DNA from 2 places in the Achromobacter sp. CSND-B12 genome. Region 2 is predicted to be linked to the other one. Evidence: predicted binding sites of a transcription regulator. Region 2 holds the regulator's gene; the other holds the start of a gene.
The links. The regulator HrcA, encoded in region 2, represses chaperone genes, less so after heat shock. The targets are predictions, from matches to a motif close to TTAGCACTCNNNNNNNNNGAGTGCTAA.

Region 1 (5,438 bases), 1.1 Mb from region 2:
TGCGCTCGACCGGCGACAGCTGGTTCAGCCCCAGCATGCGGATCAGCGGCCGCAGGCTGATGCCGTTGACGAACAGCGTCAACAGCACGAAACCGGTGGTGGCCACGGCGATGAACTGGCGCGCCTCCTCGGGCACGCCGGTCTGCTCGGTCACGGCCAGGGCCAGGGCCAGCGACACCGCGCCGCGCAGTCCGCCCCACAGCATCACCACCTTGTAGGGATTGCTGACCTTGGTGCCCAGTTTGGTCAGCCCCAGCAACGGCAGCAGGCCGAACACCACGATGGCCCGCGCCACCAGCGTCGCCACGAACACCACCGCCACCAGCACCAGTTCCTGCCAGTCGGCTGCCGCCATCAGCTTGGGAATCAGCATGGCGGCGAACAGGAAGATGAGGGAATTGGCCCAGAAGCCGAATTGTTCCCACGCGCTCGACAGGTATTCGAAGGTCGTCGGCGACATGCGGGTGCGACCGGTCGACCCCACCACCAGGCCGGCGATCACCGTGGCGACCACGCCCGACACGTTCAGGTAATGTTCGGAGATGAAGAAGGACAGGTAGGCCAGCGTCAGCGTCAGCGTGATCTCGGCCGTGGGAAAGCCGCGCAGCCAGGCAAACAGGAAACAGGCCAGGCGCCCCATGGCGAAACCGGCGATGCCGCCGCCGATGAAGTGCACGATGAAGTCATTGAAGATGCCGCTGGCGGTCAGCTCGCCGTGCCCGCCCAGCACGGCCAGCAGCACCGAGTACAAGGCAATGGACGCGGCGTCGTTGAACAGGCTTTCGCCTTCCACCAGCGTGGTCAGGCGCTTGGGCGCGCCCACTTCGCGAAAGATGCCCACCACCGCCACCGGGTCGGTGGTCGCCACGATGGCCCCCAGCAGCAGGCACACCACCAGGCCATAGGGCGAGATCGCGTCCAGCGTCACGCCCACCACCACGGTACACACCACCACCGCCACGATCGCCATCATCAGGATCGGGCCGATATCGTCCATCAGGCGCCGCACGTTCATCGACAGGGCGGTCTCGAACAGCAGCACCGGCAGGAACACCATCAGGAAAGTCTCGGAGGAAATCTCGAAGCGTTCCAGCGAATCCAGGAAGTCGCCGATCCAGCTCGGCGCCCAGCCATGGACGTGCACGATGATGCCCAGCAGGCAGCCGACGATCGCCAGCAGCACCGAATAGGGCAGCTTGAGGCGCCCGGCCAGCGGCGGCATGAAGCACACCAGGGTCAACAGCCCGGCCAGGCCGAATACGAGAAAACCTACATCCATGGATAGCGCCGCGTTCCGATCGTGAAGCTTGTGAGAAGTTTCACAAGAATAGCGGGTTTTCCTGTCGATTCCGGCGAACAGATCGTTCGGCCGCACGTTTCGTTACCCTGGCCGGCGCGGGCGATACGCGCCCGGGCGTGTTTTTTCGGTAAGGTAGGGGCCGTGCAGAAACTTCGCAGGAGCCGTACTTGGTACGCGTCCACTCCCTGGCACGGCGCAATGACGCGCCCGCCATGCTGGTCCAATTGACGGATTGCCATCTTTTCGGCGAGCCGGAAACCGTGATGCTTGGCGTCAATACCGACGCCAGCCTGCGCGCCGTGCTGCGGCAGATCGAGGCCGACGGCAAACGCCCCGACCTGCTGCTGGCCACCGGCGATTTGTCCCAGGACGGCGAGCCCGCCGCCTATCGACGCCTGGCCGCCATGCTCGGCGCCGCCCCGGCGCTGGATGGCGTCCGCATCCGTTGCCTGCCCGGCAACCACGACCTGCCATCCGCGCTGCGCCAGGAACTGCCCGAATGGTCGACGCCGGTGACCGACGTCGGCGCATGGCGCGTGATCTCGCTGGACACCACCGTGCCGGGCTCGAACGCCGGCCACTTGCCCGACAGCCAACTGGATCTGCTGGAGGCCGCGCTGGCCGAGGCGCCCGGGCGCCACACACTACTGGCCATGCACCACAACCCGATGCAGATCGACAGCCACTGGCACGACTCGATGATGATCGACAATCCCCAGGCGCTGTTCAAGTTGCTGACGCGCTGGCCGCAGGTGCGGGTACTGCTGTGGGGCCATGTGCATCACGAGTTCGACCGCCGCCGCCACAACCTGCGCATGCTGGCCACGCCTTCCACCTGCTTCCAGTTCAGCATCCGCGATGGCAAGCACGTGGTCGACAACCTCGCGCCCGGCTACCGCTGGATCAAGCTCTACCAGGACGGCTCCATGGCCACCGGCGTGCGGCGCGTGCAGGACGCGCTGTGGCACACGGGCGCCGAGCCCGGTCCGGACAGCGCGCGGGCGGCCTGAGAGCCGGCGGCCTGACAACCCCACAACGCTTTGGCAGCGCGGCCGCCTGCTACGTCACGCGTTTGGCGCGCGCAATAAAAAACGGGGCACCATATGCGTGGTGCCCCGCAAGCATCCGTCTCATAGGGGAGGGGAAAGAGGAGAAGCCGAGACGGATGACAAGACTGCCAACCAAAGTTCGCGGTCTACGTGAAGTTAGGCGGGGCGAGCTTCATTAAGTTTCTGAAATCGCCCGTTATTTCGCAGCGAATTTGTATCAATTTATTGGTGCGCCGCGACCATCGCCGCGGCACACCCCTCCCGCCGGCGCGCACGGCCGTCGGCGCAAAGCAAAAGGGCCGCGAATCGCGGCCCTTTGCATGGGTACGGCGGGGAAGCAGTCAGTAATCAGGCGGCCAGATTGCCGCGCATCTTCTTCAACGCCGCGGCCTCGATCTGGCGGATGCGTTCGGCCGACACGCCGAATTCCTGCGCCAGTTCGTGCAACGTGGCGCCGCCGTCGTCCTGCAGCCAGCGGGCTTCGACAATACGACGCGAACGCGGATCCAGCGCTTCCAGCGCGCTGGACAGCCCCGAGCTCTGCAACTGGTCGCGAGCGGCGCGTTCCAGCACACGGGTCGGCTCCTGGCGGCCTTCGTCGGACAGGTAGGCGATGGGCGCGTAGCTGTCGTCATCGTCGTCCTGGTTCTCGAGCGACATGTCGCGGCCCGACAGGCGCACTTCCATTTCGCTGACGTCCTCGCGGCGCACGTTCAGTTCGCGGGCGATGTGATCGACCTGCTCGGGATCCAGCGTCTGTCCGTCCGGGCGCATGCTGCGCAGGTTGAAGAACAGCTTGCGCTGGGCCTTGGTGGTGGCCACCTTTACCAGGCGCCAGTTGCGGATGATGTATTCGTGGATCTCGGCCTTGATCCAGTGCACGGCGAACGACACCAGGCGCACGCCGCGCTCGGGGTCGAAACGCTTGACGGCCTTCATCAGGCCGACATTGCCTTCCTGGATCAGGTCGGCGTGGGGCAAGCCATAACCCAGGTACTGGCGCGCCACCGACACCACCAGGCGCAGGTGCGACAGCACCAGCTCGCGCGCGGCGCCCAGGTCTTCGCTGTCGCGCAGGCGACGGCCGAGTTCGGTTTCGCGTTCGGCCGACAGGACCGGCAGGCGGTTCACGGCCGAGATGTAGGCATCGATCGTGCCGAGTGCGCCCGGATTGGCGATGGCCAACGCCAGGGCGTTGCCGGACGTGGCCAACGAGGTACTGGGTTGCTTCATTGCGGCAGTCTCCGGAATGCAAAGGGGTAAAGACATGGATTCGATGTTAGCACTCTAGTAAAGGGAGTGCTAATTCGACTATTGCGGCGCGTCAAAGTTTCCCTTTTATAGTGCGTCCCCAATTTTAAATTGCCGGCCCTCGATGGCAGCGTGCCTTGCGCCCTCAAGCCCGGCCGGCGGGTCGCGGCCGCAGAGTCGGACGCCTACCAGCCCAGGCGCTTCAAGCCGGCGGCGGTGGCCTCGCCGTCCGGCCGCACGAACAAGGCGCCGCGCGGATCCATGTAGACCTGGTAGGTCGCGCCGTCGAACAACGGCATGTAGGCCGCGCTGCCGAATTGGACATCGACGAAGGGAAACCAGTTCGGGAAGCTCTGCTTGAGCGAACCCAGGTCCGGCGCAGGCCAGTCGTCCAGGGCGTGGACCGAGCGGGTGGCCGAGGCCTCGCGCGCCGCATCGCTATATCGGCCGGACAGGCGTTCGAGGCGATACAACGGCGGCATGCCAGCCATCAGCGCCGGCAGTTTCCAGCGCACCACGCGGGCGTCGATCTGCCACTGGTCGCCATAGAGCACATACCGCTTGGCGCCCACGCCCGGCGCGGTGGCACTGACCTGGAACTGGCCCTCGGCCTGCTGGCGCACCTCGATGCGCGCCACCGGCTCGTCGGTGGTCAGGCGGAAGAACTGCACCAGCGACAGGGCCAGCAGCCCCGAGACGCCACCCAGCAACAGCAGCATCAGGCCAAACAGGCGGCGCACGGGCCGGAACTGGAAGGTGCGCCTGCCGCGCTCGTCGCGCGGACCGCCCCGGCCCAGCAGCATCGCCATACCCGGCAGGAAAAGGACCACCGCGGCCAGCAGGATCCAGACGAAGGGAGCGATTCCGTTGATCAAATCAGGCGATCCTATGCATAGAGCGCCGCGGCCGGGCGTCGGATGCCGGGCGCCCCGGGCCTGTCTCGGCAGGCCGCCCAGTATATAGAAGCGGGGCGTCAGGCCGCCGGTTTTCCAAGCCGCTCGACGTGAAACCGGATGTGATCCTCGATGAACGTGGAGATGAAGTAATAGCCGTGGTCGTAACCTTCCTGGCGGCGCAGTTCCAGCGGCTGGCCGGCGGTGGCGCAGGCGGCCTCGAATACCTCGGGATACAACTGCTCGGCCAGGAACTGGTCGGCCGTGCCCTGATCGATCAGGATGCCCGCGGGAAACGGCTGGCGCAAGCCGCGCATCAGCGCCGAGGCATCGTAGGCGGCCCAGTCGTCGGGATTCTCGCCCAAGTAGGCGCCGAATGCCTTCTTGCCCCAGGGGCACAAGCTGGGCGCCGCGATCGGGGCAAAGGCCGAGACCGAACGGAACTGGCCAGGGTTGTGCAGCGCCAGCACCAGGGCGCCATGGCCGCCCATCGAGTGCCCGAAGATGCCGACGCGCGCGGCGTCGCCGGGCAGCGCGCTGGTGACGATGGCGTGCAATTCACGCGTCAGGTAGCTGTCCATGCGGTAATGGGCGCGCCAGGGGCCGGTGGTGGCGTCCAGATAGAAGCCGGCGCCGGTGCCCAGGTCCCAGCTTTCGTCCTCGCCGGGCACGTTGGCGCCCCGCGGGCTGGTATCGGGCGCCACCAGCATCACGCCCAGCTCGGCGGCCAGGCGCTGGGCGCCGGCCTTGATCATGAAGGTTTCCTCGGTGCAGGTCAGGCCGGCCAGGTAGAACAGCACCGGCACCGGCCCCTGCTCGGCCTGGGGCGGGACGAACACGGAAAAACGCATCGGCAGGCCGATCTCGGCCGACTCATGGCGGTAATAGCGCTGCGAACCGCCAAAACAGCGATGCTGGGAAATGAGTTCCAGGGCGGCGGGCATG
Region 2 (5,438 bases):
AAACATGGGTTTGAAGGCGACTTTCCCGCGCCTGAAAATTCTTGATATCTTCCGTAAGTCGGACCAGCGCCACCTCAGCGCCGAGGACGTCTACCGTGCCCTGATCGGCGAAAACGTCGAAATCGGCCTGGCCACCGTCTATCGCGTCCTGACCCAGTTCGAACAGGCCGGCATCCTTGCCCGCAGCCAGTTCGACAGCGGCAAGGCCGTGTTCGAACTGAACGACGGCGATCACCACGACCACCTGATCTGCACCAACTGCGGCAAGGTGGTTGAATTCTCCGACCCGGACATCGAAAAGCGCCAGCAGAAGATCGCCAAGGACAATGGCTTCGCGCTGGAAAGCCACGCCATGGTGCTGTACGGCATCTGCGGCAGCTGCCTGAAAGGCCGCTGAGCTTTTTCGCGTCGGACCTGACCGCGGCCGCGCTCGCCGCGAGTCAGTGAAAGCAAAAGCCCCTTCTCCAGGAAGGGGCTTTTTTTATTCCCGGACCGAGTCCGCTTTGGGGAATGGGGATCGCTGGGCCTGAACAGTCTCAGGCCGGCGCGCGGCCGAAGCCTGCGAGCATTTCGCGGGCGTGCTCGCGGGTGGTGGCGGTGAGCTTGATGCCGCCCAGCATGCGGGCGATTTCCTCGACCCGGGCGCCGTCGTCCAGCTCCTCGATGCGCGAGCGGGTGGTGCCGCGCGATTCGGTCTTGCTGACCAGGAACTGGTTGTTGCCGCAGGCCGCGACTTGCGGCAGGTGGGTGACGCACAGCACTTGGTGGCGCTCGCCCAGTTCGCGCAGCAGCTTGCCGACGGCTTCCGCCACGGCGCCGCCGACGCCGCTGTCGACTTCGTCGAAGATCAGCGTGGGCACGCGCGCGGCGCGGCTGGCGATGACCGACAGCGCCAGCGAGATGCGCGATAGTTCTCCGCCGGACGCGACCTTGGCCAGCGGCCGCGGCGTGGTGCCGGCGTGGCCGGCCACCAGGAATTCGACGTGTTCATTGCCATGGGCCGACGGCGCGGCCGCGGCCAGCGTGGGTTCGAACTTGCCGCCCTGCATGGCCAGGGTCTGCATCGCCTGGGTGACCTGCTTGCCGAGATCCTTGGCGACCTTGCGGCGCGCCGTGGTGAGCTTGGCGGCGGCGGCGTCGTACTGCGCCTGCGCCGCCTGCGCCTGGGCGCGCAGCGCGTCGATGTCGGCGGCGGCCTGCAGGGCCGAGAGCTCGGCGTGCAGGCTGTCGCGCAAGGCGCATAGCGCCTCGGGTTCGGTGCGGAACTTGCGCGCCGTCTCGAACACCGCGCTCAGGCGCGCCTCGACGTCGGCCAGCCGGCGCGGATCGAGATCGACGCGGCTGACATAGTTGTTCAGGTCGGACACGGCTTCGCTTATGGCGATGCGGGCCGATTCGAGTTCGTCGTAGATGCCCTGCAGGCCGGTGTCGTGGCGTAGCATCTGCTGGATGCGCTGGTTGGCCGCGGTCAGCCGGTGGTGGGCGGAGTCGCCTTCGCCATCGAGCGCGTCCAGGATCTGCGTGGCGCCGTCCAGCAGCGACTGCGAGTGCGACAGGCGGGTGTGCTCGGATTGCAGGGCGTCCCATTCGTCCGGCGCGAGGCCGAGACGGTCGAGCTCATCTACCTGCCACTGCAAGCGCTCGCGTTCGGCCGCCAGGCCTGCGGCGTCTTTTTCGGCCAGCTCCAGCTGCCGCGCCAGCGCGCGCCATTGCTTCCAGGCCTGGGCTACCCCCTGGCGCAGCTCGCCGTGGCCGCCGTGCGCGTCCAGCAGGTCGCGCTGGGCTTCCGGGCGCATCAGGCTCTGGTGCGCATGCTGGCCGTGGATATCGACCAGGCTGTCGCCCAGTTCGCGCAATTGCGCCACCGTGGCGGGCGTGCCGTTGATGTAGGCGCGGCTGCGGCCCTGCGCGTCGATCACGCGGCGCAGCGCCAGTTCGTCGTCGGCGTCGATCTCGCGTTCGGCCAGCCAGGCGCGCAGCGCCGGCGGCGTGTCGAAGACGGCGGTGATGTCGGCGCGGGCGGCGCCTTCGCGCAGCACGCTGACGTCGCCGCGCTCGCCCAGCGCCAGCGCCAGCGCGTCGATGAGGATGGATTTGCCCGCGCCGGTCTCGCCGGAGAAGACGGTGAAGCCGGGACCGAAATGGATCTCGGTCTGCTCGACGATGACGAAGTCGCGGATGTGCAGGGTGCGCAGCATGTCGGGGCGCTTACTACTCTACGTTGTCGGTGGCCTGCGGCATCAGGTTCCAGTGCAGCTTGCGGCGCAGGGTGGAAAAGAAGCTGTAGCCTTCCGGATGCACGAAGCGGATGGTGTAGGGCGCGCGCTGCACCACGATGCGGTCGCCGGGCTGCAGGTCGGACCAGGTCTGCATGTCGAAATGCACGCTGGCGCCGACCTCGACGCGGCCCATGGCGGTGAGCGTCATGTTCAGCACGCCGCTGTCGGGAATGACGATGGGGCGGTTGGACAGGGTCTGCGGCGCCACCGGCACCAGCACCATGGCGTTCATGCCGGGGTGCAGGATCGGGCCGTTGGCCGACAGTGCATAGGCGGTCGAGCCGGTCGGCGTGGCGATGATCAGGCCGTCGGCGCGTTGCGTGTACATGAAGGCGCCGTCGAGTTCGACGCGCACCTCGATCATGCCGCCGCGCCCGGCGCGGTTCAGCACCACGTCGTTCAGGGCCGAGGCCGCGTACATCTGCTGGTCGCCGCGCCAGGCGCTGCCTTCGAGCAGCATGCGCTCTTCGATCTGGAAGTTGCCCTCCAGCACGCGCGTCAGCGCGCCGTGCGCGTCCTGCACGGGAATGTCGGTGATGAAACCCAGGTGGCCGTGGTTGATGCCGACCACCGGCACGCCGTAGGGCGCGAGGTGGCGCGCGGCGCCCAGCACCGTGCCGTCGCCGCCCATGACCACCGCCAGCGACGCATCCTTGCCGATCTCTTCGTAAGTGGCGACCGGGTATTCCGTGAGGCCGGTGTTGCGGGCCGTGTCGGCATCGACGAGCACCTGCCGCCCGGCCTGCGTGAGCGCGTGCGCGAGCGCCCTTAGCGGAGTGGCCAGGCCGGTGTCCTGGTATCTGCCGATCAGCGCGACGGTAGGAAAGTGCATGGTGGCAAGGCGAATCAGAAAAACGAAATCGGTCCGGAATCGGGCCTGTTAGCCGATTATATGGGGCCGCATATCGGCTTGCGGGACAAAAATCGCCTTAATTGGAAAAGATTCCCTAAAATACCCGCTATGGATGACCGCGCACGCGCATTACTGAAAGCGTTGATCGAACGCTACATCGCCGATGGGCAACCAGTCGGCTCGCGGACGCTATCGAAGGTTTTCGATCTGTCGCCCGCCACCATCCGCAACGTCATGGCGGACCTGGAAGAACTGGGCCTGATCCACAGTCCGCACACCTCCGCGGGGCGCATTCCCACGCCCCGTGGCTACCGCATGTTCGTCGATTCGCTGCTGGCGGTGCAGTCCTACCAGCTCGAACCCCACAACATGGGCGACATGCTGGCGGCGGCCGAACCCACCCGCGCGGTCAACGCCGCCGCGGCGCTGCTGTCGAACCTGACCCAGTTCGCCGGCGTGGTGCTGACTCCCAAGCGGGCCCAGGTCTTTCGCCAGATCGAATTCATCCGCCTGTCCGACAAGCGCGTGCTGCTGATCATCGTCACGCCCGACGGCGACGTGCAGAACCGCATCCTGTTCGTGCAGCGCGACTACGCCGAGGCCGAACTGCTGGAGGCGGGCAATTTCTTCAACGTCCATTTCGCCGGCAAGTCCTTCGACGCGGTGCGGCGCACCCTCTCGACCGAACTGGCGCAGTTGCGCGAGGACATCTCCCGGCTGATGCAGGCGGCGGTCGAGGCCAGCGCCGAAGCGGCCGAGGATGGCGACGCCGTGGTCATCTCGGGCGAGCGCAAGCTGCTCGACGTCACTGACATCGCGTCCGACATGGACCGCCTGCGCAAGATGTTCTCGCTGTTCGAGAAAAAGACCGACCTGCTGCAGCTGCTCGACGTGTCGAGCCGGGCGCAGGGGGTGCAGATCTACATCGGCGGCGATTCCCAGCTGGTGCCGATGGAAGAGGTCTCGGTCATCACCGCGCCCTACGGCGTGGACGGCAAGGTGGTCGGCACGCTCGGCGTGATCGGCCCAACCCGCATGGCCTACGAGCGTGTCATCCCGATCGTGGACATTACGGCCCGCCTGCTGTCCAACGCCCTCAGCCACAACCAGTAGTCCCACCCGAACCGACATCCTCCTGGCGGAGGAAGGGGAGTTTTTGTGTTTCTTCGCCTGTTCAAGTATCTCTGGCCTGAACGCTACCTGCCCGAAGCCGAGCAGGAAGACCCCTTCAACGAAGATCCGCCGCCGCGGGTCGAAGGCAAGGTCGGCGTGCTGCTGGTGAACCTTGGCACGCCGGACACCCCTGGCAAGAAGGACATCCGCAAGTACCTGGGCGAATTCCTGTCGGATCCCCGCGTGATCGAGATCCCGCGCTATCTCTGGAAGCCGATCCTGCACGGCCTGGTGCTGACGCTGCGTCCCAAGAAACTGGAGCCGCGCTATGCCGGCGTCTGGCTCAAGGACGGCTCGCCGCTGATGGTCTACAGCCGCCGCCAGGCCGAAGGCGTGCAGGCGGCCTTGAGCGCCGCCGGCGTCGAGGCGGTGGTCGAGCTGGGCATGCGCTACGGCAATCCCTCGATCCCCGACGCCATCTCGCGCTTGCGGGCGCAAGGATGCGAACGCATCCTGACCGTGCCGCTGTACCCGCAGTATGCCGCCAGCACCACCGCCACCGTGGTCGATGCCGTCACGCGCCATGCGGCCCGGCTGCGCGACCAGCCGGAAATGCGCTTCATCAAGCGCTTCCACCAGGAACCCCTCTACCTGGATCCGCTGGCCGCCAGCATCGAGGCGCATTGGCGCGAGCACGGCAAGCCGCAGAAACTGGTCATGAGTTTCCACGGATTGCCGCGTTATTCCATCGAGCTGGGCGATCCGTATTACCGCGACTGCATGGAAACCGCGCGGCTGCTGTCGCAGCGTCTCTCGCTGCCGCGCGAGCAGATCGAAGTGACCTTCCAGAGCCGCTTCGGCACCGCCCGCTGGCTCGAACCCTATACTGAACCGACCCTGAAGGCGCTGGCCGCCTCGGGCGTGACCGAGGTGGATGTGGTGTGTCCGGGATTTGTGGCAGACTGTCTGGAAACCCTGGAAGAGATCAGCCTGGAGTGCCGCGACGCCTTTCTTGGCGCGGGCGGCAGGCAATTCCGTTACATTCCGGCGCTGAACGACGATCCGGCCTGGATCGCAGGGTTGGCCACTCTGGTGGAACGGCACTTGCAGGGGTGGCCCACGCATTCACGGACTTGAAGGAGAGGGCGCATGCACCATGATCCCAAGACGGGCAAGATTGTGAAAAAGGGGAA

Region 1: a site for HrcA is predicted at 3,629-3,655, ahead of rpoH (RNA polymerase sigma factor RpoH). Genes of this name have one in related genera too.

The regions. Positions count from the first base shown of each region.
Region 1 is NZ_JBREGJ010000001.1:3,334,841-3,340,278, reverse strand. It holds gene ACUTAG_RS15710 (cation:proton antiporter) at 1-1,279, opposite strand, end outside; gene ACUTAG_RS15705 (phosphodiesterase) at 1,468-2,310, shown strand; gene rpoH (RNA polymerase sigma factor RpoH) at 2,698-3,582, opposite strand; gene ACUTAG_RS15695 (hypothetical protein) at 3,786-4,475, opposite strand; gene fghA (S-formylglutathione hydrolase) at 4,574-5,437, opposite strand.
Region 2 is NZ_JBREGJ010000001.1:4,453,083-4,458,520, forward strand. It holds gene fur (ferric iron uptake transcriptional regulator) at 1-397, shown strand, start outside; gene recN (DNA repair protein RecN) at 537-2,198, opposite strand; gene ACUTAG_RS21070 (NAD kinase) at 2,212-3,111, opposite strand; gene hrcA (heat-inducible transcriptional repressor HrcA) at 3,241-4,245, shown strand; gene hemH (ferrochelatase) at 4,291-5,382, shown strand; gene ACUTAG_RS21085 (hypothetical protein) at 5,395-5,438, shown strand, end outside.